3 regions of the Streptomyces sp. NPDC059679 genome follow, and region 2 is predicted to be linked to each of the others. Evidence: riboswitches for the same ligand, from Rfam matches in the RefSeq annotation. Region 2 holds a riboswitch; each other region holds the start of a gene.
The links. Region 2 has a riboswitch for cobalamin ahead of ACFV2X_RS35655 (ribonucleoside-diphosphate reductase subunit alpha). Riboswitches for the same ligand answer to the same signal wherever they lie in the genome.
Positions count from the first base shown of each region.

Region 1: it holds a riboswitch for cobalamin, as region 2 does, so the genes downstream of both, ACFV2X_RS18450 (ABC transporter substrate-binding protein) here and ACFV2X_RS35655 (ribonucleoside-diphosphate reductase subunit alpha) in region 2, are expected to answer to the same signal.
Region 3: it holds a riboswitch for cobalamin, as region 2 does, so the genes downstream of both, cobN (cobaltochelatase subunit CobN) here and ACFV2X_RS35655 (ribonucleoside-diphosphate reductase subunit alpha) in region 2, are expected to answer to the same signal.

Region 1 covers NZ_JBHWES010000015.1:55,261-64,480, forward strand. Annotated here, with positions in the region: gene ACFV2X_RS18420 (AMP-binding protein) at 1-274, opposite strand, end outside; gene ACFV2X_RS18425 (acyl-CoA dehydrogenase family protein) at 413-1,537, shown strand; gene ACFV2X_RS18430 (RidA family protein) at 1,534-1,947, shown strand; cobalamin riboswitch at 1,984-2,135, shown strand; gene ACFV2X_RS18435 (CbtB-domain containing protein) at 2,171-2,392, shown strand; gene ACFV2X_RS18440 (CbtA family protein) at 2,415-3,179, shown strand; gene ACFV2X_RS18445 (histidine phosphatase family protein) at 3,220-3,798, opposite strand; cobalamin riboswitch at 3,894-4,108, shown strand; gene ACFV2X_RS18450 (ABC transporter substrate-binding protein) at 4,162-5,220, shown strand; gene ACFV2X_RS18455 (FecCD family ABC transporter permease) at 5,217-6,230, shown strand; gene ACFV2X_RS18460 (ABC transporter ATP-binding protein) at 6,299-7,096, shown strand; gene ACFV2X_RS18465 (UDP-N-acetylglucosamine 1-carboxyvinyltransferase) at 7,139-8,668, opposite strand; gene ACFV2X_RS18470 (DUF1648 domain-containing protein) at 8,813-9,220, shown strand, end outside.
Region 2 covers NZ_JBHWES010000045.1:30,401-39,620, forward strand. Annotated here, with positions in the region: gene ACFV2X_RS35655 (ribonucleoside-diphosphate reductase subunit alpha) at 1-2,340, opposite strand, end outside; cobalamin riboswitch at 2,465-2,595, opposite strand; gene ACFV2X_RS35660 (FGGY family carbohydrate kinase) at 2,879-4,357, opposite strand; gene ACFV2X_RS35665 (2-hydroxyacid dehydrogenase) at 4,409-5,440, opposite strand; gene ACFV2X_RS35670 (histidine phosphatase family protein) at 5,551-6,180, shown strand; gene ACFV2X_RS35675 (DeoR/GlpR family DNA-binding transcription regulator) at 6,177-7,013, shown strand; gene ACFV2X_RS35680 (FGGY-family carbohydrate kinase) at 7,129-8,592, shown strand; gene ACFV2X_RS35685 (hypothetical protein) at 8,628-9,197, opposite strand.
Region 3 covers NZ_JBHWES010000003.1:46,278-55,497, forward strand. Annotated here, with positions in the region: gene ACFV2X_RS05145 (precorrin-8X methylmutase) at 1-633, opposite strand, end outside; gene ACFV2X_RS05150 (nitrite reductase) at 630-2,249, opposite strand; cobalamin riboswitch at 2,312-2,473, shown strand; gene cobN (cobaltochelatase subunit CobN) at 2,504-6,151, shown strand; gene ACFV2X_RS05160 (NUDIX domain-containing protein) at 6,148-6,576, shown strand; gene ACFV2X_RS05165 (hypothetical protein) at 6,632-6,883, opposite strand; gene ACFV2X_RS05170 (cation diffusion facilitator family transporter) at 7,159-8,172, shown strand; gene ACFV2X_RS05175 (BTAD domain-containing putative transcriptional regulator) at 8,411-9,220, shown strand, end outside.

The DNA of each region.
Region 1 (9,220 bases), on a different contig from region 2:
GGACCACGCCGAGCGGGCCGGTGAGGGTGTGCGCGATCCGGTCGACGTGGGCGCGCAGTTCGCCGTACGTCCACACCTCGCCCGTCGCGGCGCGCACCGCGACCCGGTCGGCGCCGAACCGCTCGACGGTGCGATCCAGCAGCTCGGCGCCGCAGTTGAGGCGGTCGGGGTAGGGCGGTCCTGGCAGGTCGAGGCGGAAGGCGGGCCACTGCTCGGCCGGCGGCAGATGGTCCCGGGCGAAGGTGTCGATGTGCGCCGAAGGCCTGAGCTCCATCGAGGACGCGCCCCCTATGCCTGCCCGGGCAGACGCCCGGTGTTCGCACATGCCGTGCCTGAAGTCGCCCTGTCAGCGTAACGTGATGGTGACGACAGTCAACAGACCGCGATAAACACTCCAGTGGGAGGGTGACCGGTGCCGTCGTTCGCACTTGATCCGAAGCAGCGGCGCTGGTGCGCCGGGGTGCGGTCCCTCGCCCGCGACCTGCTGCGCCCGCTCGCCGAGAGCGGCCCGCCAGGCCGGGTCAACCGGCCGCTGACCGCCGCGCTCGGCGAACTCGGCCTGCTGCGGCGGCTGTTCCCCGACGACGGGCCGGTGCGCGCCCTCGACCTGTGCCTGCTGCGCGAATCGCTCGCCCGGGAGTGCACGGAGGCCGAGACCGCGCTCGCCCTCCAGGGTCTCGGCGGCTATCCGATCGTGCTCTCCGGCAGCCCCGAGCAGTACGCGCGCTGGATGCCCGAGGTCCGGGCGGGCCGCGCGGTCGCCGCCTTCGCGCTCAGCGAGCCGCAGGCCGGTTCCGACGCCGCCGCGCTCGGCCTGCGGGCCGACCCCGACGGGGCCGGTGGCTGGCGGCTGACCGGCGAAAAGTGCTGGATCTCCAACGCCCCGGAGGCCGACTTCACCGTCGTCTTCGCCCGCACCACCCAGGGCGCGGGCTCGCGCGGCGTCACCGCCTTTCTCGTCCCCGCCGACCGGCCGGGGCTCACCGGCGAGCGTCTTGACATGCTCAGCCCGCACCCCATCGGCAGCCTCGCCTTCGACGGCGTCCCCGTCACCCGCGAGGACGTCCTGGGCACACCCGACAAGGGGTTCGGCGTCGCCATGCGCACCCTCAACCTGCTGCGGCCGAGCGTCGGCGCGTTCGCCGTCGGCATGGCCCAGGCCGCGCTCGACGCGTCCGTGGCCCATGCGGGGGAGCGCACCGCCTTCGGCGGGCCGCTGAAGGACCTTCAGGCCGTCTCCCACCAGCTCGCCGAGATGGCCACCCGCACCGAGGCCGCCCGCCTCCTGGTCTACGCGGCCGCCACCGCGTACGACGAGGGCGCGCCGGCCATCGCCAAGAGTTCGGCGATGGCCAAGCTCCTGGCCACCGAGACCGCCCAGTACGTCGTGGACGCCGCCGTACAGATCCACGGCGCGCGGGCGTTGCGCCGCGGGCATCTTCTGGAGCACCTGTACCGCGAGGTGCGCGCGCCCCGGATCTACGAGGGCGCGACCGAGGTCCAGCGCACGATCATCGCGAAGGAGCTGTACCGGTGACCGAGCCCCACCCCTCTCTGGTGCGCACCAACCCGCCCGAGCTCTCCCCGCCCACCGGCTTCAGCCACGCCGTCACGGCCACCGGCGGCCGCCTGGTCTTCCTGGCGGGCCAGACCGCGCTGGACGGCGCGGGCGCGGTCGTCGGTGCCACGCTTCCGGCCCAGTTCCGGCGCGCACTGGCCAACCTGCTCACCGCCCTGACCGCGGTCGGCGGCACCCCCGCGGACCTGGCCCGGCTGACCGTGCACACCACCGATGTCGCGGCCTACCGAGCGTCCGCCCCCGAACTCGGCCGCATCTGGCGGGAGCTGGCGGGCCGCGACTACCCCGCGATGGCGGTCATCGGAGTCGTCCGGCTGTGGGACGAGGCGGCGATGGTCGAGCTGGACGGCATCGCGGTGCTGCCGTAGCGCATCACCCCACATGTTGGGGTATTGGCCATGCCCGCGCGGCGCGGTACCGTCGGTGCGATATCGACGACGGCAGGACGGAAGCCGGTGGGAACCCGGCACGGTCGCGCCACTGTGAACGAGACGTTCCAAACGCTCCAAGGGACGTCTCGTGAGTCAGACCCGTAGCCGTCGTCATGTGCACCACCGAGATGGGACGCGAATTCCCCAAGGAGGCCCTGCCATGGCGCAGCATGTCGCACAGCCGACCGCCACCACCCCCGCTCTCCCCGCCAAGCTGCCGATCGGTGCGATCGTCCCGTGGGCGGTGTTCTTCGGCATCCTGATGCTGGTCCTGCTGTACTTCGTCGGCGCCGAACAGGGCGCCACCTCGGTCGTCTCCGGCGAGGACGTCCACGAGTGGGTGCACGACGCCCGCCACCTGCTCGGTTTCCCCTGCCACTGACGCCAGGGACGCCGACACCCTCATGAATTCCGCAACGGTACGGAACCTGCTCGTCCGTGGCATGCTCGCCGGCCTCGGGGCCGGCGTGCTCGCCCTGATCGTCGCCTACCTCCTCGGGGAACCGAATGTCGACAAGGCGATCGGCTTTGAGGAGTCCCACGCCCCGGGGCACGATCACGAGGTCGAACTCGTCTCCCGCAGCCTGCAGTCCACCGCCGGCCTGGCCACCGGTGTTCTGATCTACGGGGTCGCCTTCGGCGGCATCGCCGCCCTCGCCTACTGCTTCGCCCTGGGCCGCATCGGCCGCTTCACCCCGCGGGCCACCGCGCTGCTGCTGTCCGGCTGCGCCCTGCTCGCGGTCTACGTCGTGCCGTTCCTGAAGTACCCGGCCAACCCGCCCGCCGTCGGCGACCCCGACACCATCTCCAAGCGGACCAATCTGTATCTGCTGATGATGGTGCTCAGCGTGCTCCTCGCGATCGCCGCGACCATCCTCGGCAAGCGGCTCGCCCCGAAACTGGGCACCTGGTACGCCACCGTCGCCGCGGTGGCCGCCTTCGCCCTGGTGATCGGCCTGGCGTTTGCGTTCCTGCCGGCCGTCAACGAGGTGCCCGCCGATTTCCCGGCCACCGTGCTGTGGCGGTTCCGGCTCTCCGCGCTGGCCATCCAGGTCACCCTGTGGGGAGGCTTCGGGCTGGTCTTCGGCGAGTTGGCCGAGCGCCTGCTGAGCCCCGAGCCCGCCACCAGGGCACCGGCATCGCCGGTGGCCACCCCCAGCCGACCGTGATCCGACCGTCGCCCGGACCCCACTGGGGCGGCCGCTCTCCTCAGGGGCGGTCGAGTGGCCGCCCCAGCCCGAGGTTCCAGCGTCCGGCGCGTCCGCTGATCCCGGTCGCGGTCAGCGGCCGCACGTCGGCACGCCAGAAGGCCGCCGCGGGCGCGCCCAGCACATGCACCACCGCGGCCCGCACCACGTCCGGCTCCACCACGGCGAGCGTATGGCCGTCCGTCAGCGACGCCGTGTCCAGCCACCGTCCGATCCGCAGGCACAGGTCCCGTACCGACTCCCCGCCGTGGGGCGCGGCCGCCGGGTCGGCCAGCCACCGGGCCACCGCCTCCGGTTCGGCGGCACCGACCTCGTCGAGGGTGAGGCCCCGCCAGCGGCCCGTATCCAGACCGGCCAGCTCCGCACAGGGCTCGGCCACGCCGAGCCCCAGCGCGGCGGCGGTCTCCCGGCAGCGCAGGCTGGGGGAGGTGACAGCGCGGTCGGCCGAGGGCAGCGCCCCGGCCACGGCGCGGGCCCGCGCCGCGCCGCCGTCCTCGAGAGGGCTCGTGCCGTCGTCGAACCGGGCCTTGCGCAGCGATGGACTCATCGCGGCTGAGATGAAGGTGACGCGGCTGGTCACGCGGTCGCTCCTCCTGCCTGTGCCATGGGCGGTACGGCACATACGTAACCACCGGTGGGCCCGCACCTGCCACACATCCGACCGCAGGCCGGGCTTGATAGCCTCTGGGGGCCAGTCGAGCCACATCCGAGGCCAGGGAATCCGGTGCGAATCCGGAACTGACGCGCAGCGGTGAGGGGGACGGGCGGGGCACACCATGCCACTGGGAGGGGAACGGGCCGGCCGAAGGGCGGGCGCGGGACCGTACCGGGAAGGCGCCTCGTCCGGGCGAACCCGAGTCCGAAGACCTGCTGGCACCTCCGCGCCCCGGCGGGGAGGCCGTCCGTAGGCCAGGCTCCGCGTACGAGCCCCGACCACCGAGGCATGCCCGTGCTGCTCCGTACCGCTCTCCGTCCCGCGGCTCTGCTGCTCGCCCCCGCCCTCCTGCTCACCGCGTGCGGTGGTTCGGGAGGCGGTGCCGAGGGCGCCGGGGAGTCCGCCGGCTCGACCGGTTCGGGCTATCCGCGCACCATCGACAACTGCGGCCGCAAAGTCACCCTGAAGTCGGCCCCCGAGCGGGCCGTCTCCCTCAACCAGGGCACCACGGAGATCCTGCTCTCCCTCGGCCTCGCCGACCGTATGGCCGGTACGGCGACCTGGACGGACCCGGTGCTGAAGGGCCTGGAGAAGGCCAACGCGTCCGTGCCGCGGCTGGCGGACAACGCGCCCTCGTTCGAGAAGGTGCTGGACGCCGACCCCGACTTCGTCACCGCCTCGTTCGTCTCCACCCTCGGCAAGGGCGGCGTGGCCACCCGTGAGCAGTTCGAGAAGCTGGGCGTGCCCACGTACGTCTCGCCCTCCGACTGCTCGGCGGGCAAGGACAACGACAGCGGCGGCGACGGATCGCGCTCCACCCCGCTCACCCTCGACAGCGTCTACGGCGAGATAGCCGACCTGGCCCGGGCGTTCGGGGTGGAGGAGCGGGGGAAGAAGCTCATCGCCGAGCTGAAGGGGCGGGTGAGCAGGGCCACCGCCGGGCTCGACGCCTCCGGTGTCTCCCTCGTGTACTGGTTCGCCAACTCCCAGTCGCCCTACCTGGCCGGCTGCTGCGGGGCGCCGGGCGCGATCACCCGGGCGGTCGGCGCGGAGAACGCCTTCGCCGACACCCATGACGAGTGGCCCCAGATCAACTGGGAAACCGTCGCCGACCGCGATCCCGACGTCATCGTCCTCGGCGATCTGACCCGTAAGCAGCAGACCGCGGAGACCGCCCGGGCCAAGATCCGTTTCCTGGAGGCCAACCCCGCCACCCGCAACCTGACGGCCGTGAAGAAGAAGCGGTACGTGCTGCTGAGCGGGCAGTCGATGAACCCGTCCATCCGCACGGTCGAAGGGATCGAGAAGGTCGCCGCGGGGCTGCGCGACTTCGGGCTCGCCAAATGAGCGCCCGTACGCTGCTGCTGACCGGCGGCGGGCTGGCCGCGCTGCTGATGTCGGTCGCCGTCGCGGTGACGATCGGACCCGCCGACATCTCCACGGGCGATGTGTGGGCCTCCGTCGCCGCCCACCTCGGTGTGGGCGAGAGCACGCTGACGCCGCTGCGCGACGGCATCGTGTGGAATCTGCGGATGCCGCGCACCCTGCTCGCCGCCGTATGCGGGGCCGGGCTCGCCGTATGCGGGGCGGTGATGCAGTCGCTGCTGCGCAATCCGCTGGCCGATCCGTTCGTGCTCGGGGTGTCCTCCGGTGCGTCCACGGGGGCGGTCGCCGTGGTCGTGCTCGGGGTGGGCGGGGGAGCCGTGTCGCTGTCCGCGGGCGCGTTTCTCGGCGCGCTGCTCTCCTTCGCGCTGGTGCTGCTGCTCAGCCACACCCTGGGCGGCAGCACGGACCGGGTCGTGCTGTCCGGGGTGGCCGCCATGCAACTGTTCTCCGCGCTGACCTCGTTCACCGTGCTGACCTCCGCCGACGCCGACACCACCCGGGCCGTGCTGTTCTGGCTGCTCGGCTCGCTCTCCGGCGCCGGGTGGGGGCAGGTGCTGCTGTGCGCCCTCGTCCTGGCCGTCGTCCTCGTCCTCTGCCTCGGATACGCCCGCACCCTGGACGCGTTCGCCTTCGGCGACGAGGCCGCGGCCGGACTCGGCGTCCGTGTCGCCCGTACCCGCCTGGTCCTGCTCTCGGCGACCGCGCTGCTCACCGCCGCCCTGGTCAGCTGTGCCGGGGCGATCGGCTTCGTCGGCCTGGTCCTCCCGCACGCCACGCGCGCCCTCACCGGCGCCGGCCACGCCCGCCTCCTGCCCGTCACGGCGCTGACCGGAGCCGTCTTCCTGGTGTGGGTGGACACCCTGGCCCGCACCGCCCTCGATCCCCAGGAGGTCCCGGTGGGCGTGGTGACGTCCCTCATCGGCGTACCGGCGTTCGTGGCCGTGCTCTACCGCGGCCGGAGCAAGGCATGACGGGCCTGCCGGAGCGGGACATGACCGGCCGAGCGGAGCAAGACATGACCGGCCGAGCGCAGCCGGGCATGACCGGTCTGCGCGCGGACCGGGTCAGCCGCCGCACCGCCGACAAGGTCATCGTCGACGGTCTCACCCTCACCCTCGCCCCCGGCGAGACGGTCGGCCTGCTCGGCCCCAACGGCTCGGGCAAGTCGACGCTGCTCAGACTGCTCGCGGGCGTCCTCGCCCCCACCGCCGGGGTCGTCACCCTGGACGGGCGCCCGCTGCCGGAGGCCGGCCGCCGCGCCACCGCCCGGCGTATCGCCACCGTCGAACAGCACGCCCACACCCAGACCGAACTGACCGTCCGCGACGTCGTGGCCCTCGGCCGCATCCCGCACCGCCGCGCCTGGACCCCGCCCACGGCGGCCGACGCCGAGGCCGTCACCGCGGCCCTGGCCCGTACCGGACTGACCGGCCGGGCCGCCCAGTCCTGGCACACCCTGTCCGGCGGCGAACGCCAGCGCACCCAGATCGCCCGCGCCCTCGCCCAGGAACCCCGCGAACTCCTGCTCGACGAGCCCACCAACCACCTCGACATCCAGCACCAACTCGACCTGCTGGAACTGGTCGCGGGCCTCCCGGTCACCACTGTGATCGCCCTGCACGACCTCAACCTCGCCGCGATGTACTGCGACCGGCTGCTGGTCCTCCGCGACGGCCGCGCCGTCGCGGAGGGCACCCCGGCCGAGGTCCTGACCCCCGCCCTCATCGAGCAGGTCTACGCCGTCCGCACCGAGGTCACCACCGAACCCGGCCACCCCGTGATCCGCTTCCTGCGCCGCGGCGCAGGAGGGGCCCAACCATCGGCCCGGCCCGCCTGATCGCCTGATCGACGGGCCGGGGCGCCGGGGCACGCCGGCCGGTCAGATGTCGCGGAAGATCTCGATCTGCGCGCCGATCGAGTTCAGCCGCTCCGCCAGGTCTTCATAACCCCGGTTGATCACATACACATTGCGCAGCACCGACGTCCCCGGCGCCGCCATCATCGCCAGCAGCACCACCACCGCGGGGCGGAGCGCCGGCGGGCACATCATCTCGGCCGCCCGCCACCGGGTCGGGCCCTCGACCAGTACCCGGTGCGGGTCGAGGAGCTTGACGTGGGCGCCGAGGCGGTTCAACTCGGTGAGGTAGATGGCCCGGTTGTCGTAGACCCAGTCGTGGATCAGCGTGGAGCCCTGCGCGGACGCGGCGATGGCCGCGAAGAAGGGCACGTTGTCGATGTTGACGCCGGGGAACGGCATCGGGTGGATCTTGTCGATGGGCGCCTGGAGCTTGGAGGGCCGTACGGTCAGGTCGATCAGCCGCGTACGGCCGTTGTCCGCCGCGTACTCGGCGCTGCGCTCGTGGTCGAGGCCCATCTCCTCCAGTACGGCCAGCTCGATCTCCAGGAACTCCACCGGCACCCGTCGGATCGTCAGCTCCGACTCCGTGACCACCGCGGCGGCCAGCAGGCTCATCGCCTCGACCGGGTCCTCGGACGGGGCGAAGTCCACGTCCCGGTCGATATCGGCGAGGCCGTGCACGGTGAGCGTGGTGGTCCCTATTCCTTCGACCTTGACCCCCAACTCCTCCAGGAAGAAGCACAGATCCTGGACCATGTAGTTGGGGGAGGCGTTGCGGATCACGGTGACGCCGTCGTGCCGGGCCGCGGCCAGCAGCGCGTTCTCGGTGACGGTGTCGCCGCGCTCGGTCAGCACGATCGCGCGGGTCGGGGACACCTCGCGGTCCACCCGCGCGTGGTACATCCCGTCCGTCGCGGTGACTTCGAGGCCGAAGGGGCGCAGCGCGGTCATATGGGGCTGCACGGTGCGGGTGCCGAGGTCGCAGCCGCCCGCGTACGGGATCTTGAACTGCCGCATACGGTGCAGCAGCGGGCCGAGGAACATGATGACGCTGCGGGTACGGCGGGCGGCCTCCGTGTCCATGGAGTCGAGGTCCAGTTCGGCGGGCGGCACGATCTCCAGATCGGCCCCGTCGTTGATCCAGCGGGTGCGGACGCCGATACTGCCCAGCACCTCCAGGATGCGGTAGACCTCCTCGATCCGGGCGACCCTCCTCAGGGTCGTACGGCCCGAGTTGAGCAGCGTGGCGCACAGCAGAGCGACGCATGCGTTCTTGCTCGTCTTGACGTCGATGGCGCCCGAGAGGCGCCGGCCGCCGACGACCCGCAGATGCATCGGCCCCGCGTATCCGAGCGAGACGATCTCGCTGTCAAGGGCCTCGCCGATCCTGGCAATCATCTCAAGACTGATGTTCTGGTTGCCTCGCTCGATGCGATTGACCGCGCTCTGGCTGGTGTTGAGCGCTTCCGCGAGCTGCGCTTGGGTCCAGCCGCGATGCTGGCGCGCGTCGCGGATGAGCTTGCCGATACGGGAGAGGTAGTCGTCAGTCATACGGCAGAGGTTATCTCAAATATGAGATGCGTGCGCGACGGGGGTGGTGTTCGGGTGAGGGGTCGTCGGCGCCCTGTCCGGCAAACCCATTGTTCTAGTTGCATGCGAACAACTACGATGCGAACACCTGAACAGGAGGCGCCCGTGCAGCAACCGTTACGTCGAACCTTGGTGGTCGCCCTCCCCTTCGCCCTCGCCTGCGCTGCCGTCCTCACGACGTACGCGGCCCTGCGCGACCGGCTCCCCGACCCGCTCGCCACCCACTTCCCGGCGAGCGGCAAGGCCGACGGCTTCTCCAGCGCGGGCTCCTTCGTCTGGGTGGCCATGGCCCTGCTCGGGGTCCAGGGGGTGGTCTTCGCCGTCCTCGTGCACCGCTCGAGCCGGGGTGGCCGGGGCATCGGCTCACTGCGCCTGATGGCCGCGTTCGCGTACGGGGAGTCGGGGCTGCTGGGCTACCTCTTCCCCGCCACGCTCTTTGCCAACGCCGACGTCCCCGACGCCGCCGACGTCCGCCTCCCCATGTGGCAACTGGCCGTGGCCCTGGCCTGCGCG
Region 2 (9,220 bases):
CTGCTGTACGGGGATGGTGGCGGGAGCGGCGGCGCGCGCGGACTGGGCGATCCGGGTCGCCGGGCGCGAGCGCAGGTAGTACGTGGTCTTGATGCCGCGCTTCCAGGCGTACGCGTACATCGAGCTGAGCTTGCCGATGGTCGGCGAGGCCATGAAGAGGTTCAGCGACTGGCTCTGGTCGAGGTACGGGGTGCGGGCGGCGGCCATGTCGATCAGGGCGCGCTGCGGGACCTCCCACGCGGTCCGGTACAGCTGCCGTACGTCCGCGGGCACCCAGGAGAAGTCCTGGACCGAGCCGTTGGACTCGCGCAGCGCCTCGCGGCTCTGGGCGTCCCAGACGCCGAGCTTCTTCAGGTCGTTCACCAGGTAGGAGTTGACCTGAAGGAACTCACCGCTGAGCGTTTCGCGCTTGAAGAGGTTGGAGACCTGCGGCTCGATGCACTCGTACACGCCCGCGATCGAGGCGATCGTCGCGGTCGGGGCGATGGCCAGCAGGAGCGAGTTCCGCATGCCGGACTTGGCCATCCGCTCGCGCAGCGCCGCCCACCGCTCGGGCCAGGTCGCCACCGCGTCCGTGTAGTGGTCCGGGTGCAGCACACCGCGCGCGGTGCGGGTGGCGGACCAGGCCGGGTGCGGGCCGTGGCGCTCGGCGAGCGCGCAGGACGCCTCGTACGCCGCGAGCATGATGCGCTCGGAGATCTGGGTGGACAGCCGCTGCGCCTCGGGCGAGTCGAAGGGCAGCCGCAGCCGGAAGAAGACGTCCTGGAGGCCCATCAGGCCCAGACCCACCGGCCGCCAGCGGGAGTTGGACGCCCCGGCTTCCTGGGTGGGGTAGAAGTTGATGTCCACCACACGGTCGAGGAAGGTGACGGCGGTACGGACGGTCGCGTCCAGCCGCTCCCAGTCCATTACTTCTTCCCCGGCGCCGCCGTCTTTGCCCAGGTGCGCGGCCAGGTTGACCGACCCCAGGTTGCAGACGGCCGTCTCGCCGTCGTCCGTGACCTCCAGGATCTCGGTGCACAGGTTGGAGGAGTGCACGACCCGGCCGGACTCGGCGGTCTGGTTGGCGGTGCGGTTGGCGGCGTCCTTGAAGGTCATCCAGCCGTTGCCGGTCTGCGCGAGGGTGCGCATCATCCGGGCGTACAGCTGGCGCGCCGGAACGGTCTTGACGGCAAGACCCTCCGCCTCGGCCTTCCGGTACGCGGCGTCGAACTCCTCGCCCCACAGGTCGACCAGCGCGGGCGCGTCGACCGGCGAGAACAGCGACCAGTCGGCGTCGGCCTCGACCCGGCGCATGAACTCGTCCGGGATCCAGTGCGCGATGTTGAGGTTGTGGGTGCGGCGGGCCTCTTCGCCCGTGTTGTCCCGCAGCTCCAGGAACTCCTCGATGTCCGCGTGCCAGGTCTCCAGGTAGACACAGGCCGCGCCCTTGCGCCGACCGCCCTGGTTGACGGCGGCGACGGAGGCGTCGAGCGTGCGCAGGAACGGCACGATGCCGTTGGAGTGCCCGTTGGTGCCGCGGATCAGCGAACCGCGGGCGCGGATGCGCGAGTACGACAGGCCGATGCCGCCCGCGTGCTTGGAGAGCCGCGCGACCTGGTGGTAGCGGTTGTAGATCGAGTCCAGCTCGTCCAGCGGCGAGTCCAGCAGATAGCAGGACGACATCTGCGGGTGCCGGGTGCCGGAGTTGAACAGGGTGGGGGAGCTGGGCAGGTAGGACAGCGTGCTGGTGAGCCGGTAGAGCTCGGCGACGTCGTCGAGCGCCCGCTCCGAGTGGTCCTCGGCCAGCCCGCAGGCCACCCGCAGCAGGAAGTGCTGCGGGGTCTCGATCACCTGGCGGGTGATCGGGTGGCGCAGCAGATAGCGGCTGTGCAGCGTGCGCAGCCCGAAGTAGCCGAAGCGGTCGTCGGCGCCGTCGGCCAGCGCGCGGTCGACCAGGGCGTCCAGGCGGGCGGCGTGGGCGGTCACGAACTCGGCCGTGCCGTCCGCGATCAGGCCCTCGCGGTGCCCCACGGCCACCGAGGCGGAGAAGGAGACCGCGCCCTGCCCGGCCGCCTCCTCGGCGATGGCGAGAGTCAGCAGCCGCGCGGCGAGCTTCGAGTACTCCGGCTCCTCGGCGATCAGCCCGGCCGCCGCTTCGGTCGCGAGAGTGCGCAACTCCGCCTCGTCCGAACCGGGATGGCGGCCGCGCAGGGCGGCGGCCGCGACCTTGCCGGGGTCGGTGGCGGGCAGGTCGGCGGTGAGCTCCGTCAGGGTCCGCAGCAGGGCGGTCCCGGGCGCGTCGTCCGCTCCCTGAATAGCCGCTGCCTCTGAAACCGGATCGGCTGGCGCGATGGTCACTGAAGTGCTCTCCCTCGCTCGGCTAGGGGCCTTGCGGGGCGGTCAGCGATGGGCGCGTACGGGCATGCCGAAACAGCGGACGGCATACCGCGCAGCGTCCACCGGCCCAACCCGCGAGGCCCGGACGTATGAGACGGCTGTCGGCAGGTCCTCGGACTTGCGGGTACGCAAAAGCGTACGCGTACACCGTTGCGGGACAGTTCCGGATTCCCACCGGATTCCCCTGCGGCGACAGCGAGCATGAGCATACATCTTGTGGTGGCGAGCGCACGCGCCCCCACATGTTGTGTCGCGAGGTGGAGTGTTTCGTACGAATGTGCTATTCAGTGCCGGACTTGGCGCAGTCTTGACGCGCACTTGGCACGAGCCGGACGCGGGCCCGAGGCGGCCCTTGTGCGGGCCCGATACGGGCCCTGGGGCGGTCCTGGCGAGGGTCCGGCGCGGACGGCCGGGCGCGAGCCTGACAGGGCCCGGCACGGCCCGGCAAGGGCTCGTCATCGGGGCCGGCGCGGCGCCGGGTCGAACTCCGGGTCGAACTCTAAGCGGGCGTCGTTGCCCGCCACTCCGTGAGGGTACGGGCCAACCTGGCCCGGTAGTCCGCGTAGCCGCGCTCGTATGCCTCGGCGCGGTCCGCGTCCGGTACGACAGTACGCGAATCGGCTCGCCATTGTGACGCGTCCACCGGGTCACCGAGCGCCCGCCAGGCGACCGCGACCGCGCCGCGCGCCCCCACCTCGGGCTCGTCGGGGATGCGCACCGGCCGCCCGAGAACGTCCGCGAACAGCTGGGTCCAGGCGGCGGATCGGGTGCCGCCCCCGCACGCCGCCAGGCTCGCCGTCAGCCCCGCGGCCTCCAGGCAGTGCCGGGCCGCGTACGCCACGGCCTCGCAGACGGCCCGTACGGCGTCCGCGCGTGTCGTCGCGAGGGTCAGCCCGTCCAACCGGCCGCGCGCGGCGGGCTCCACGAACGGGGCGCGCTCGCCCGCGTCGGACAGGAAGGGCAGCGCGGTCACCCCGCGCGCCCCTGGCGGGCTCGCGGCGAGCAGCGCGTCCAGGTCGGCGGTGGTGGCCCCGGCGAACTCCAGGACCCACTCCAGGGCCGCCGTGCCCACCATGGCGGGCATACCGCGCAGCCAGCGGTCCCGGTCGGGTACGCACAGCCACATGCCCGCCGGGTCCGCGGCCGGGTCGATCCGCGCGCTGTCGGTGAGGACTTGGCTGGCCAGCGTGGTGCCGACGATCAGCAGGCCGTCGCCCACCTCCTCGACCCCGCTGCCGATCGCGCAGGCCGGAAGGTCGTACGGGCCCGCCGTGACGGGCAGTCCGGCCGGCAGCCCGAGCAGCTTCGCGCCCGCCTCGTCCAGCCGCCGTACGGTGCCGGGCGCGGCGGGCGGCGGCAACAGCCGGGCGTATTCGGCGATTCCACACGCTTCCAGGGCTTTGGGGACATACTCGCGCGTGGTCACGTCCAGGAAGGGCATCGACGCGTCCGAGGCGTCCACGCCGATGACGCCGGTGAGCCGCTGCGCCACCGCGTCCACGCAGTAGCCCGCGACCTCCGCGCGCGCCAGTGCCTCCGGCTCGTGGTCGGCCAGCCAGCGCAGCAGCGGCGCATGGCAGCCGGGGAACACCCCGGAGCCGGTGAGCCGGTAGAGCTCGCGGATGGTGCCGTCCTCGCCCCAGCGGGTCACGGTGTCGTTCGCCCGGCCGTCCATCCACGAGATCGGCGGGCGCACCGCCCGGCCCGCCGCGTCGCGCAGCCACAGCCCGTCGCCCTGCCCGGTGAGCGCGAGCGCGACCGGGGCCGCCAGGCCGCCCGCGGCCAGGGCGGCGGTCACCTCGCGGACCACCTCGGCGACCGTGCGCAGCACGTCCTCCAGGTCCTGCTCGACCCGCCCGCCGGGCAGGCGGTCGAGCCGGCTGGGGCGGCTCGCGGCGGCCAGGGACCGGCCGTCGCGGCCGAAGGCGACGGCCTTGGTGACGGAGGTGCCGACGTCGACTCCGAGGACGATGCTCATGCGTACGGCCCTCCTTGGGGCATCGGCTGTGGCGCTGGGCTGATGATGGCGCTAGTTCGCGGGGTGGGCGAGCTTTTCGCCGCGCGCGTAGCGGCCGACCTCGGCGGCGGTGATGGCGGCGGCGCGGTGGGCGGTCTGCCGGGTGGCGCCGGCGAGGTGCGGGGTGGTGACGACATTGGGCGCGGAGTGCAGCGGCCAGTCGGCGGGCGGCGGTTCGAGGTCGTACACGTCGAGGGCGAGGGCCCCGAGGCGGCCGGTGCGCAGCGCCTCGGGCAGCGGCGCGTAGTCCAGCAGGCCGCCGCGCGCGGTGTTCACCAGGACCGCGCCGGGCCGCATCCGGGCGATCCGGTCGGCGTCGATGAGCCCCTTGGTCTCGGGGGTGAGCCGGGCGTGCAGGCTCACCACGGAGCTGCGGGCGAGGAGTTCGTCCAGCTCGACCGGTTCGACGCCGTCCGCGCGGGCGGTCTCGGGGTCGGTGTACGGGTCGGCGATCAGCACCCGGGCGCCGAACGCGCGCAGCACCCGGGCGACGATCCGGCCGATGGCCCCGTAGCCGACCAGGCCGACGGTCGCGCCGTCCAGCTCGATGCCGCCCTCCTCGTACGCGTAGAAGTCCCCGCGCCAGCGGCCCGCGCGCAGCTCGGCGTCGGCGGTCGGGATGCGGCGCATCGCGGCGAGCATCATGCCGATCGCGAACTCGGCGGCGGCGGTGGCGTTACGGCCGGGTGCGAAGCTGACGGCGACGCCCGCGCGGGTGGCGGCGGGCAGGTCGACGTTGACCGGGCCGCCGCGGGAGACCGCGACCATGCGCAGCTCGGGGCGGGCGGCGAAGACCCCGGCGGTGAACGGCGCCATCTGCGTCACGCAGACCTCGGCCCCCGCCAGCGCCTCGATCAGCTGCTCCTCGGTGCCGCTGGCCTCGATCACCCGGCTCTCCCGGCCGCCCACGGGGCCGAACGGCTCGTGTGGCCACGGCAGCGTCAGCTCGGCGACGTCGACGTCCGCAAGACCCGGCTCGTCGCGGAGCGCGGCGATGATGAGGTCGGGGCGTACGAAGTGGTCTCCGGCGGCGAGGACGCGCATGGGTGGCCTTTCTTCGGCGTTCCATCACAGAGGCGACGCTAGATTTAACATCGTTGACGTGACAAAGCAATGGTCCGCGCGTCATACAGGCTGAGGAGAGGAAACGTCCTGTGACGGCTCGTCTACTGCTCGTTCGCCACGGCGAGACGGTGTGGCACGCGGAGAACCGGTACGCGGGGATCTCCGACGTGGCCCTGACGGAACGAGGATTCCGGCAAGCGGAAGCGCTCGCCCATTGGGTGAGCGGACGCGACGTACACGCGGTCGCCTGCTCCCCGCTGAGCCGGGCCCGGCTGACCGCGCGCCCGGCTGCTGATGCGCTCGGGCTCGTCCCCGAGGTCGTCGAGGATCTGCGTGAGATCGACTTCGGCTGGGGCGAGGGCCGCACCATCGCCGAGATGGAGGCGGAGGACCCGGCGGCCGTACGGGCCTTCCGGACGGACGCGGAAGCGGGCGCCTTCCCCGGCTCGGAGCCGCCCGCCACCGCGGCGGCCCGTGCCGCGGCCGCCCTGCGCGGCCTGGCCGCCGCGCACCCGGACCGCACGGTGCTCGTCGTGGCGCACAACTCCCTGCTCCGGATGGCGCTGTGCGCGCTGCTGGGCATCCCCGTCGGCCGCTACCGGCAGGTGTTCCCGCGGCTGGACAACGCGGCGGTGAGCGAGATCGAGGTGGCGGGGGAGGGGACGGCGCTGCGTTCGCTCAACGTACCGACGACCCGTGGGGGAGAATCCGGCTCATGACCACGACCGGCGCGTCCGACGTCCCGCCCCGCTCCCAGTCCGCACGCAGGCAGACCATCACCGAGTACGTGCTCGCGCACTCCACCGCCACCGCGGCCGAACTCGCCGAGCTGACCGGCGTCAGCCTGATGACCGTGCACCGGGATCTGGACGAGCTGGCCAGGCTCGGTGTGGTGCGCAAGTTCCGGGGCGGCGTCTCCGCGCTGCCGTCCTCGGTCTTCGAGTCCAGCCTGGACTACCGGATGGGCGTGAACCGGGCCGAGAAGGAGGCGGTGGCCGTGGCCGCCGCGGAGCTGGTCGAGCCCGGCATGTCGATCATGCTGGACGACTCCACGACCGCCCTCGCCCTGGCCCGGCTCCTGGTCGACGCCGCCCCGCTGACCGTGGTGACCAACGCCCGGCGCGTGGAGGAGGTCTTCGCCGGGGTGCCGCAGACCCGGCTGATCGGCCTGGGCGGGGAGTACTCGCACACCCATGACTCCTTCCTCGGCGTGCCCTGCGTGGCGGCGATCGAGGCGCTGTCGGTGGACATGGTGCTGGTCTCCACCTCGGCGGTGGACGCGCACACCACCTACCACCAGGAGCAGGACGTGGTCCTCGTGAAGCGCGCCATGCTCGCGGCCGGCAGCCGCAAAGTGCTCCTCATGGACGCGTCGAAGACCCGGCGCACGGCTCTGCACCGGCTGTGCCCGGTCGACGAGTTCGACCATCTGGTGGTCGACGACGGCGTGGACGTGGGGCTGCTGGCGGAGCTGCGGGAGCGTACGGATGTGAGGGTGGCGAAGGCTACGGAGGCCACGGGGGCGACGCGGGCTACGGGGGCGCACTCTTAACGCCATCCGTGTTAACTTCACTTCGCACATGGGGCTGGTGGGCCTTGGGCGCGCCGGGGAGCCCCCAAGGCCCACCGTTGTACGGCCGCGCTGCGCACCGAAGGAGCCGACCCCTATGAGCACAACGTCGTCCTCCCCGGAGGTCGTGGCGGGCATCGACATCGCCACGGCGGCGGTCCGTGTGGTCTGCGTCGACGCGCGGGGACAGGTCCGAGCGGAGGCCCGCGAGCCGCTGCCCCCGCCGCGCCGCGGCGCGGGCGGCCACAGCGAGCAGGACGCCCGCGCCTGGTGGCCCGCCGTCGCCGCCGCGTTGCGGCAGGCGACCGCGGCGCTCCCGGCGGGCGGCCGGGAGGTCGTGGCCGTCGCCATGTCGGCGACCTCCGGCACGGTCGTCCTGGCCGACGCCGCGGGTGAACCGCTCGGCCCCGCCCTGATGTACGACGACCGCCGCGCGGCCGAACTCAATGCCCAAGCCCAGCGCATCGGCGCCCCCCGCTGGCAGGCCCTCGGCCTCTCGGTCGGCCCGACGGCGGCTCTCGGCCGTATCGCGTGGCTGGCGGGGGAGGACACCCCCGACCGCGCGGTGACCCGCCACCTGCTCCACACCCCCGACCTCATCGCCTGGCGGCTCACCGGAGGCCCGGTCGCCACCGACTGGAGCCACGCCCTCAAGAGCGGCTACGACGCCCGCGTCGGCGAATGGCCCGCCGAGGTCCTGGACGCGCTGGGCGTACCGCCCGAGTGGCTGCCGCCCGTACAGGCGCCCGCCACCGAGGCGGGCACGGTGTGCGCGGCCGCCGCGGACGAGACGGGGCTGCCGGCCGGCTGCTCGGTCCGGCTCGCGATGACGGACGGATGCGCCGGGCAGATCGCCACCGGGGCGGTCCGGCCCGGCCAGTTCGTGGGCGTCCTCGGCACCACGTACGTCCTCAAGGGCGTGACCCGCGAACTGGTCACCGACCCGACCGGTGCGCTCTACAGCCATCGCCACCCCGACGGCTGGTGGCTGCCGGGCGGCGCGTCCAACACCGGCGGCGAAGCCCTCGCACACGTCCCCGCCGACCGACTCCCCGCCCTCGACCGCGCCGCGGCCGCCCGCGGACCCGCGTCCGCGGTCGCCTACCCCCTGCGCCGCGACGGCGAGCGCTTCCCCTTCGTCAGCGGCGAGGCCCGCGGCTTCCTCCTCGGCACCCCGGCCGACGAGGCCGACCGTCACCGCGCCGAGCTGGAGGGCGTCGCCTTCCTGGAACGCCTGGCCATTGAGCGCGTACGGGAGTTGGGCGTACCTGTCGAAGGACCCCTATGGGCCGCGGGCGGCGGCAGCCGCAGCCCCCTGTGGACCCGCATCCGCGCCACCGCCCTCGGTATGCCCCTACGCGTCGCCGACCACGCCGAAACCGCCTTCGGCGCCGCGCTTCTCGCTGCCTCCGGCACGCTCCACCCCGACCTCGAGGCGAGCGCCGCGGCGATGGTCCGTACGGGCCGGGACATCGAGCCGGACGAAACGGAACGCGCGGCGCTCGACGAGTCGTACGCCGCTTTCACCGCCGCCCTGCGCGAACGCGGCTGGCTCGGCTGACGCGTGTCTCTTTGACGCTCTGAGCGGTTGAAACCTCAGAGCGATATCCGGAGCATGTCCTCGACCACGCCTTCGCCCGTGAACCGCCCCAGCCATGTGCCGAACTGCGGGGCAAATGCCTCCATGGCCGCCTTGAACAGGGCTTCTTCCTCGTCTTCGTCGGGCGGGGCGAGGCCGAAGTTCCGGTTCAGCCAGGCGAGGTATTCCTGACGCGCGGGGAAGAGCTCGTCCAGGTCCTCGTCCTCGTACGCCATGTCGCGTTCGATGGGAAGCAGCCGGAACAGCTCTCGTAGGTTGCTCGCGTGGACCCAGACGTCGCCCTCGTCGCCGAGGAACACGACGGGGAGGTCGGCGAGGTCGGCCCGGTCGTCGCACCGCCACAGCGCGTAGACCGAACCACTGCCGGTGGCATCCGCGAAGGGGATCAGACCGGCGAAGAACTCGGCGCGGTCGGGGTTCTCCGGATCGCGCAGCCAGCCGTCGAGCCACTTCTTGTCGTCGTAGTCGCGCAGTTCGAAGCCGTCGGCGTAGCCCTCCGCCCCGAACTTGTCGTCGAACTCCTTGAGGAGGTTGAGCTCGGGGATGGGCGAGTACGCGTTGCTCATGGACGCCGCCGTGAGGGAGAGGT
Region 3 (9,220 bases), on a different contig from region 2:
CTCGCTCGCAATCGCGTTGACCGCGGCAGCGGCGATGGCGCTGCCGCCACGCCGGCCGCGCACCACCAGGTGGTCGAGCGCGGCCGGATGCCCGGCCAGCGCCTCCTTGGACTCGGCGGCGCCGATGAAGCCGACCGGTACGCCGATGACGGCCGCCGGGCGCGGCGCGCCCGCTTCGACCATCTCCAGCAGACGGAACAGCGCGGTGGGCGCGTTGCCGATGGCCACCACCGCACCCTCCAGCCGGTCCCGCCACAGCTCCAGCGCGGCGGCGCTGCGCGTGGTGCCCATCCGGCGGGCCAGTTCGGGCACGGTGGGGTCGGACAGGGTGCACACCACGTCGTTGTCCGCGGGCAGCCGCTTGCGGGTCACACCGCTGGCCACCATGTGCGCGTCGCAGAGCACGGGCGCGCCGGCGCGCAGCGCGGCGCGGGCGCGGGCGACCACCTGGGGGGTGTACGCGAGGTCCTGGACGAGGTCGACCATGCCGCAGGCGTGGATCATCCGCACCGCGACCTGGCTGACGTCGGCGGGCAGACCGCCCAGATCGGCCTCGGCGCGGATGGTGGCAAAGGAGGCGCGGTATATGGCCGCGCCGTCCTTCTCGTAGTCGAACACTGTGCCCTCGATCATGTCGTTCCACGGGCCGCCGCCACGGCGCCGGCCACTTGCTCTGCTGTTACGTCCACGCCCCGCGCGGACCCTGTGGCATCTCGTACGGCGACCTGGTAGCCGTCGCCCGTCGCCAGCACGTCGACCCACCGGACCGGCCCGCCGGGGTGGCCGCAGCGCCGCTCGCAGCCGGAGAAGTACACGGGCAGCCGGCTTCGCGCCGGGCCCGGTCGGCCGTCGCCGGACGCCTCGCCCGCCACCGCGCGCGCCGCCTCGGCACGCACATCGGCCAGGGACTTGGCGCAGCCGGGCCGTCCCGTGCACGCGCCGACCCCGAACCAGGGGGAGTGCGGCGCGGTCACCAGCCCGGCGTCGGCGAGCTCCCGCAGCGCGGCCTCGGCGTCGCCGGCGGAGAAGCCGGGCAGCACCACGCCGCGCCAGGGTGTCACACGCAACTCGCCCGAGCCGCCCCGGGCGGCGAGCTCGGCGAGCAGCCGCCACCGCGCGGCGGTGAGCCGCCCCAGCGGGACGGCGACCGACACCGCGCACCGCCCGTCCGGCCCGGCGACGAGCCCGACGAGTGGTGTGCTCGGCGCGGTGGTTGGGGAGTGAGGGGCGAGGGATGCGAGCTGGATTCCTGCTTCGGCGAGTCGCCCCACCAATTGGTCGGCCGTCACGGCGTGTCGCGCCGGCAGCTCGCTCACACGCCACGCGCGTGTGCCACTCGCGCGCACCGCGTCGAGAAACGCCACCGCGGCCAGCGCCGCCGCGCGCGGCACGTCCGAGGCGCGCACCTGGAGTTCGGCGCCCACGGGGTCGCCACCGGGCGCGGGCTTCGGCTTCGTGTCCCCGGGGCCGCCCGCGGGCGTGGGGGGACCCGGCGGCCGGGCCCGGCCCGGCGTGTCGTCGGCCACCAGCCGCCCGTCCTGACGCGCCGCGACGCCCGGCGCGTCAGCGTCCTCCGGCGCGTCAGCGTGGTCCGGCGCGTCGTGGTGGTCTGTGGAGTCGGGGGACTCTGTGGCGTTCGGCGCGGTGGATTTCGGGCGTGCGGGTCCATGTCCCCCGGCGGAGCCGAGCCGCAGCACCGCCTCGCCGTCCGGCGCTGCGATCAATGTCACATCCGCGCCCAGCGCCGCCACATCGCCCCGCCCGTCGTCGAGCGCGAACAGGAACCGGCCCGACAGCCCGGCCAGTTCGGCCAATCCGGAGCCTGCGGGCGCGTTGCCGCACAGCAGGGCGTCCAGCTCCCGCGCCCACGCCGAGACATCCGCGTACCCCGCCCCGTCCAGCCCGGACAGCGGGGACGCCACGATGTTGCGCACCCGGTCGTGGCGGTCCGACGGCAGCAGCCCTGCCGTCCGCAGCCGGGCCGCGAGTCCGGCCCCGCACCCCGCGTCGAGGCCGCGCAGCTGCAGATTGCCCCGGGAGGTGAGGTCCAGTCTGCCGTCGCCCAACTCCTCGGCCGCGAGCGCCAGCACGAGCGCCTGGCGTGCCGTCAGGAGCCCGGCGGGCAGCCGCACCCGGGCCAGCGCGCCGTCGTCCGCCGAGTGCAGGCGCAGCGCGCCGGGGCAGGCGTCGTCGCGACCGCGCGCGGGGGTTTCGTCCCCTGGTGGGGCGGTTGTCGGGGGGAGGGGCATGGCGGCGAGCATACCGACGATTGTGTTCGGCTCTCCGCCCCGCGGCAGGTCAGAAGCGCCTACTATGCTCACGGCGGGTCGGTCCCGGCCCGCCACCACAAAAGACGGCAAAAAGGGTAGGAAGCCGGTGGAAATCCGGCGCGGTCCCGCCACTGTGAGCGCGGCAGCCGGTATTGCGACGGCCGCGCGAGCCAGGAACTCCCGCCGTCTTCAACCCGCCCGGGGCGCGGACCCCGAGGAAGGCCTGCCGTCGCATGATCCTGCTGCTGTCGACGTCCGACACCGACCTGCTCAGTGCCCGCGCGGCACAGACCCCGGTGCCCTATCGGCTCGCCAACCCGGCCCGGCTCCCCCTGGACGAGCTGCCCGCGCTCCTCGAGGGCGTCGAACTCGTCGTCGTACGGCTGCTCGGCGGGGTGCGCGCCTGGCAGGAAGGGCTCGACGCGCTGCTCGCCGGGGACCGCCCGGTCGTGGTCCTGACCGGCGAACAGGCCCCGGACGCCCAGCTCATGGAGGCATCCACGGTCCCGGTCGGGATCGCCGCCGAGGCACACGCCTATCTCGCGCACGGCGGGCCCGGCAACCTCGGCCAGCTGGCCCGCTTCCTGTCCGACACCGTCCTGCTGACCGGCCACGGCTTCGAGCCGCCCGCGCCCGCGCCCTCGTGGGGCGCACTTGAGCGCACCGCGCGCGAGGACGTCACCGGCCCGCGGATCGCCGTGCTCTACTACCGCGCTCACCACATGAGCGGCAACACCGCCTTCGTCGAGGCGCTGTGCCAGGCCGTCGAGGACACCGGGGGCCGCGCGCTGCCGCTGTACGTCGCCTCGTTGCGCGCACCCGAGCCCGAGCTGCTGGAAGCCCTCGCCGAGGCCGATGCGGTGGTGACCACCGTGCTCGCCGCGGGCGGCACCCGGCCCGCCGAGGCATCGGCCGGCGGCGACGACGAGGCGTGGGACGCGGGCGCGCTGGCCGCGCTGGACGTCCCGGTGCTCCAGGCGCTGTGTCTGACCGGCCCGCGCGCCGCGTGGGAGGCGAACGACGAGGGTCTTTCGCCTCTGGACGCGGCGACCCAGGTCGCCGTCCCGGAGTTCGACGGGCGGCTGATCACCGTGCCGTTCTCCTTCAAGGAGACCGACGAGGACGGCCTGCCCGTCTATGTCGCCGATCCCGAGCGCGCCGCGCGTGTCGCGGGAATCGCCGTACGACACGCCCGGCTGCGCCACATACCGGCGGCCGACAAGCGCCTCGCGCTCGTGCTGTCCGCCTACCCCACCAAGCACTCCCGCATCGGCAACGCCGTCGGCCTGGACACGCCCGCCAGCGCCGTCGCCCTGCTGCGCCGGTTGCGCGCGGACGGCTTCGACCTCGGCCCGGTGGAAGGCCCCGAGGCGCTGCCCGGTCTCGCCTCCGGCGACGGCGACGAGCTGATCCGCGCGCTCATCGAGGCGGGCGGCCACGACCAGGACTGGCTCACCGAGGAGCAGCTGGCCCGCAACCCGGTCCGGATCCCCGCCGCCGACTACCGCCGCTGGTACAAGCGGCTGCCGCAGGAGCTGCGCGAGGCGGTGGAGGGGCACTGGGGGCCGCCGCCGGGCGAGATGTTCGTCGACACCAGCCGCGACCCCGAGGGCGAGATCGTGCTGGCCGCGCTGCGCCGGGGCAATCTTCTGGTCGTCATCCAGCCACCGCGCGGCTTCGGCGAGAACCCGATCGCCATCTACCACGACCCCGACCTGCCGCCCTCCCATCACTACCTGGCCGCCTACCGCTGGATCGCCACCCCCCAGGCCGACGGCGGCTTCGGCGCCGACGCCATGGTGCACCTGGGCAAGCACGGCAATCTGGAGTGGCTGCCCGGCAAGAACGCGGGCCTGTCCGCCGCCTGTGGCCCCGACGCCGCGCTCGGCGACCTGCCGCTGATCTACCCGTTCCTGGTCAACGACCCGGGTGAGGGCACACAGGCCAAGCGCCGCGCCCACGCCACCCTCGTCGACCACCTCGTGCCGCCCATGGCCCGCGCCGACTCCTACGGCGACATCGCGCGCCTGGAGCAGCTGCTGGACGAGTACGCCGCCATCTCGGCGATGGACCCGGCCAAACTCCCCGCCATCCGCGCCCAGATCTGGACCCTCATCCAGGCCGCCAGGCTCGACCACGACCTCGGCCTGGAGGACCGGCCGGACGACGACGGCTTCGACGACTTCCTGCTGCACGTGGACGGCTGGCTGTGCGAGGTCAAGGACGCCCAGATCCGTGACGGCCTGCATGTTCTCGGCAACGCCCCCTCCGGCCCCGAGCGGGTCAACCTCGTCCTGGCCATTCTGCGCGCCCGGCAGATCTGGGGCGGGACCACGGCGCTCCCCGGGCTGCGTGAGGCACTCGGCCTCGACGAGTCGGCCGCCACCCGCACCGGCGCGGACGAGGCGGAGGACCGCGCCCGCGCCCTCGTCCAGGCGATGGAGGACGCCGACTGGGCCCCGGAGGCCGTCGAGAAGGCGTGCCTGGGGCTGCCCGAGGAGCAGCACGGCGCGGTGACCGCGATCCTCGACTTCGCCGCGCGCGAGGTCGTGCCGCGGCTGGCCGCCACCACCGACGAGATCGACCACGCCGTGCACGCCCTGGGCGGCGGCTTCGTGCCCGCGGGCCCCTCCGGTTCACCGCTGCGCGGCCTGGTCAACGTCCTGCCGACCGGCCGTAACTTCTACTCCGTCGACCCCAAGGCCGTGCCCAGCCGGCTGGCCTGGGAGACCGGCCAGGCGCTCGCCGACTCGCTGCTGGAGCGCTACCGCCGCGACAACGACGGCGCCTGGCCGCGCTCCGTCGGCCTGTCGCTGTGGGGCACCAGCGCGATGCGCACCTCGGGCGACGACGTGGCCGAAGCACTCGCACTGCTCGGCGTCCGTCCGGTGTGGGACGACGCCTCGCGGCGCGTCACAGGACTCGAGCCCGTCCCCTTCGACCAGTTGGGCCGCCCCAGGGTCGATGTCACCCTGCGCATCAGCGGCTTCTTCCGCGACGCTTTCCCGCATGTCGTGGCGCTGCTCGACGACGCCGTACGCCTCGCCGCCTCCCTCGACGAGCCCGAGGCCGACAACTACATCCGCGCCCACGCCCAGGCCGACCTCGCCGAGCACGGCGACGAACGCCGCGCCACCACTCGTATCTTCGGCTCCCGTCCCGGCACCTACGGCGCGGGTCTGCTCCAGCTCATCGACAGCCGTGACTGGCGCACCGACGCCGACCTGGCCGAGGTCTACACGGTCTGGGGTGGCTACGCGTACGGACGCGGCCTGGAAGGCCGCCCGGCCCGCGCGGAGATGGAGAGCGCCTACCGCCGGATCGCGGTCGCGGCCAAGAACACCGACACCCGCGAACACGACATCGCCGACTCGGACGACTACTTCCAGTACCACGGCGGCATGGTCGCCACCGTGCGCGCCCTCAAGGGCACCGCCCCGGCCGCGTACATCGGCGACTCCACCCGCCCCGAGACGGTCCGCACCCGCACCCTGCACGAGGAGACCTCCCGGGTCTTCCGCGCGCGCGTGGTCAACCCGCGCTGGATCGAGGCGATGCGCCGCCACGGCTACAAGGGCGCCTTCGAACTCGCCGCGACCGTCGACTACCTCTTCGGCTACGACGCCACCACGGGCGTGGTCGCCGACTGGATGTACGACAAGCTGGCCCAGAGCTATCTCCTCGACCCCGAGAACCGCTCCTTCCTCCAAGAGGCCAACCCCTGGGCGCTGCACGGCATGGCCGAGCGGCTGCTGGAGGCGGAGAGCCGCGGCCTGTGGGAGCACCCGGACCCCGAGGTCCTGGCGGCGGTGCGGGAGCTGTACCTGGAGACCGAAGGAGGCCTGGAGGGCGCGGCGGGCGGGGAGGACGAGGCCGAATGACCGACTCGGGGAGTGGGGCGGCGCCGCTCGAGTCGGTGGGCTGGGTCTGCGTACGCGACGGGCAGCTGCTGGCGGTGCGCACCCGCGGGCGCGACGCGTTCTACCTGCCTGGAGGCAAGCTCGACCCGGGGGAGGACGGGCCGCAGGCTCTGGCCCGGGAGCTCGCCGAGGAGCTCGGCCTGACCGCCGTGCCCGCGGCCCTGGCCGCACGTGAGCCCTTCGTCATCGAGGACGAGGCACACGGCCAGGGCGGCCGACGGCTGCGGATGACCTGCTATACGGGCGCGGCGCAGGGCGAGCCGGCCCCGGGCCGGGAAATCGCCGAGCTGGCCTGGCTCACGGCGGACGGGGTCGGCCGCTGCGCCCCCGCGCTGCGCCAGGTGCTGCACCGGCTGGTCGCCGAGGGCCGCGTCCGCGGCGCGTGATGCGGCCCGCCCGGGCCGGGCGGGTCCGGCGCCGGTAAACATCCGGCGCCGGATATCAGGAGCGCTTGAGGGGCGCCGGGGAAGCGGCGGGCCGGGAGGCCGAGCGGACCCGCTCGGGCCAGGGCGGACAGTTCACCAGCTCGGCCCACTCCCGGTCGTAGCGCCCCGGCACGGCCCGGCCCGCGGAGGCCCAGCGCTCGACCAGGGCGGCGTAGATGGGCACACAGGTGCTCTGATGGAGCGATTCGCCGCCCGCGGTGCTCCGGTCCAGCGCTCTGCTCGGCTGCGAGAGAGAACGGCGTCGCATCGTCGTCGTCATGTCAGGCCAACGCGCCGCGCCCGGCGCGGTCACCGGCTCCCCGCGGAGCTCACCCGGACCGGGGCGGTCTCGCACATATCACCGACCGTGTCCGACAATGAAAAGCGTTGCCAATTCAGAAAGGCATTCCGCGTCGTCGCCGGTATCGCCGCCCGCGCCACGTGATTGCGGCACTTGATAACCGTGTCCATTGCAGCCTTTGGATTATTTTCCGATGTGCTGTTCAATTGCGCTGTTCCGATGGTTGATTCGAGGAGGCGCGGGTGGGCACCCATACGCACGGACCCGGGGAGGGCCACGCCGGGCACAGCCATGGCGTGGCGGAGAACGCCGACCGTCGCTGGCTGCTGGCAGCGCTCTCGCTGATCAGCGGCTTCATCGTGATCGAGGGCGTCATCGGGGTGGTCGCGCGCTCGCTGGCGCTGATCTCCGACGCCGCCCATATGCTCACCGACGCCGCGTCCATCGTTCTCGCGCTGTTCGCGATCCGGCTCGCGGCCCGCCCCTCGCGCGGCGGCTACACCTACGGTCTCAAACGCGCCGAAATTCTCTCCGCCCAGGCCAATGGGCTCTCGCTGCTGCTCCTCGCGGTGTGGCTGGGCTATGAGTCGGTGGAGCGTCTGATCGACCCGCCCGATGTGAACGGCGCCCTGGTCCTGGCCACCGGACTCGCCGGAGTGGCCGTCAACATCGCGGCGGCCTGGTGCATGTCCAAGGCAAATCGCAGCTCGCTCAATGTCGAAGGCGCCTATCAGCACATCCTCAACGACCTCTTCGCCTTCATCGGCACCGCCATCTCCGGTGTCACCGTTCTGACCACCGGTTTCGCGCGTGCGGACGCGATCGCCTCGCTCGTCGTGGTGGCGCTCATGGTCAAGGCCGGCGTGGGGCTGGTCCGGGCCTCCGGCCGGGTGCTGCTGGAGGCCGCGCCGAGTGGGGTCGAGCCCGACGAAATCGGCGACCGGCTGGTGTCCCACGCGGCCGTGGCCGAAGTGCACGATCTGCATGTCTGGCAGATCACCTCGGGGGAGGTCTCGCTCTCCGCCCATGTGCTGGTCGCGGCCCCGGACGGCGACTGCCACGCCGTTCGCGAGGACCTGGAGCGGATGCTGGGCGAGCACTACGGAATCACCCACACCACCCTCCAGGTCGACCACCTCGGCGACCGTCGGCCGCCGAACGACGCACACGGCCCGGCGATCGAGGGCGACGCGCGCGACGAGCACTGCCTCGCCGCCCATGGGCCGGTGCACCGCTCGGCGCCGCACGGCCATTGACACATTCGCGGTGCGGGTAATCCGCCACCCCGGTTCGGAAAGATATGCGCCGAACTGATCCGCGATTGCTGGGCGCGTACGGCTCATCAACTAAATCGCGTATCAACAGGCACAGGTGCGAATGAGTCGAAATATTCCCCGAATCCAGTGATCATGCAGGGCGGAGGTATCCTCGGCTACGAACTGAATACGGGGGAACGGGCAGGGCCTTGTCGCCAATGAACCGGGGGGTTCGCGAATGAGGTTTCAGGTTCTGGGAAACTTCGAAGTCCTGGACGACTCCCGCGTCCGCACGCCGAGCGCCCCCAAGCTCCGCCGGACTCTGGCCCTGCTGATACTGCGGCACAACGAGGTCGTGCCCACCAAGGACCTCATCGGCGAACTGTGGGGAAGCAGCCCCCCGGACAAGGCCATTCGCGCAGTACACACCTATATCTATGAACTCCGCCGCAGCCTGGCCCGTCCGGGCTGCGGCGGAGAGCTGTTACTCCGGACCCGGCCGGGCGGCTATACGGTCCGCGTACCGGAAAGCGCGATCGACCTCAATTCCTTTCGGGCCCTGGTCGAAGAAGGCAGGGAGGTGCTTGCCGCCGGGGACCCCGGACATGCCAGGGAAGTGCTGAACCGGGCCCTGGGGATGTGGCAGGGCAGCGCCCTGGCCAATGTGGACTGCGGGGAACTGCTCGAAGCGCATGCCACCGAACTGGAGGAGCGCCGGCTGCGCGCCCTGGAGATGCGCGTCGAAGCCGATTTCCAGCTCGGCCGGCATCATGAGCTGAACGGTGAGCTCAAGGCGCTGGCTGCGGCCAGGCCCCTGCACGAGGGCATTCACGCCAAGCTGATGCTCGCGCTCTACCGTTCCGGGCGGCGCGGCGAGGCGCTGAAGGTCTTCCACGATCTGCGCCGCCATCTGGTCGACGAGCTGGGCCTGGAGCCGGGCCCCGAACTCCAGCGGCTGCAGCGCTCCATGCTCGCCGGGGACGCCTCGCTCGACCCACCGGCCGCCCCGCCCCCGCCGCCCCGCTGCGCGCAGCCCCCGGCCCCGCCT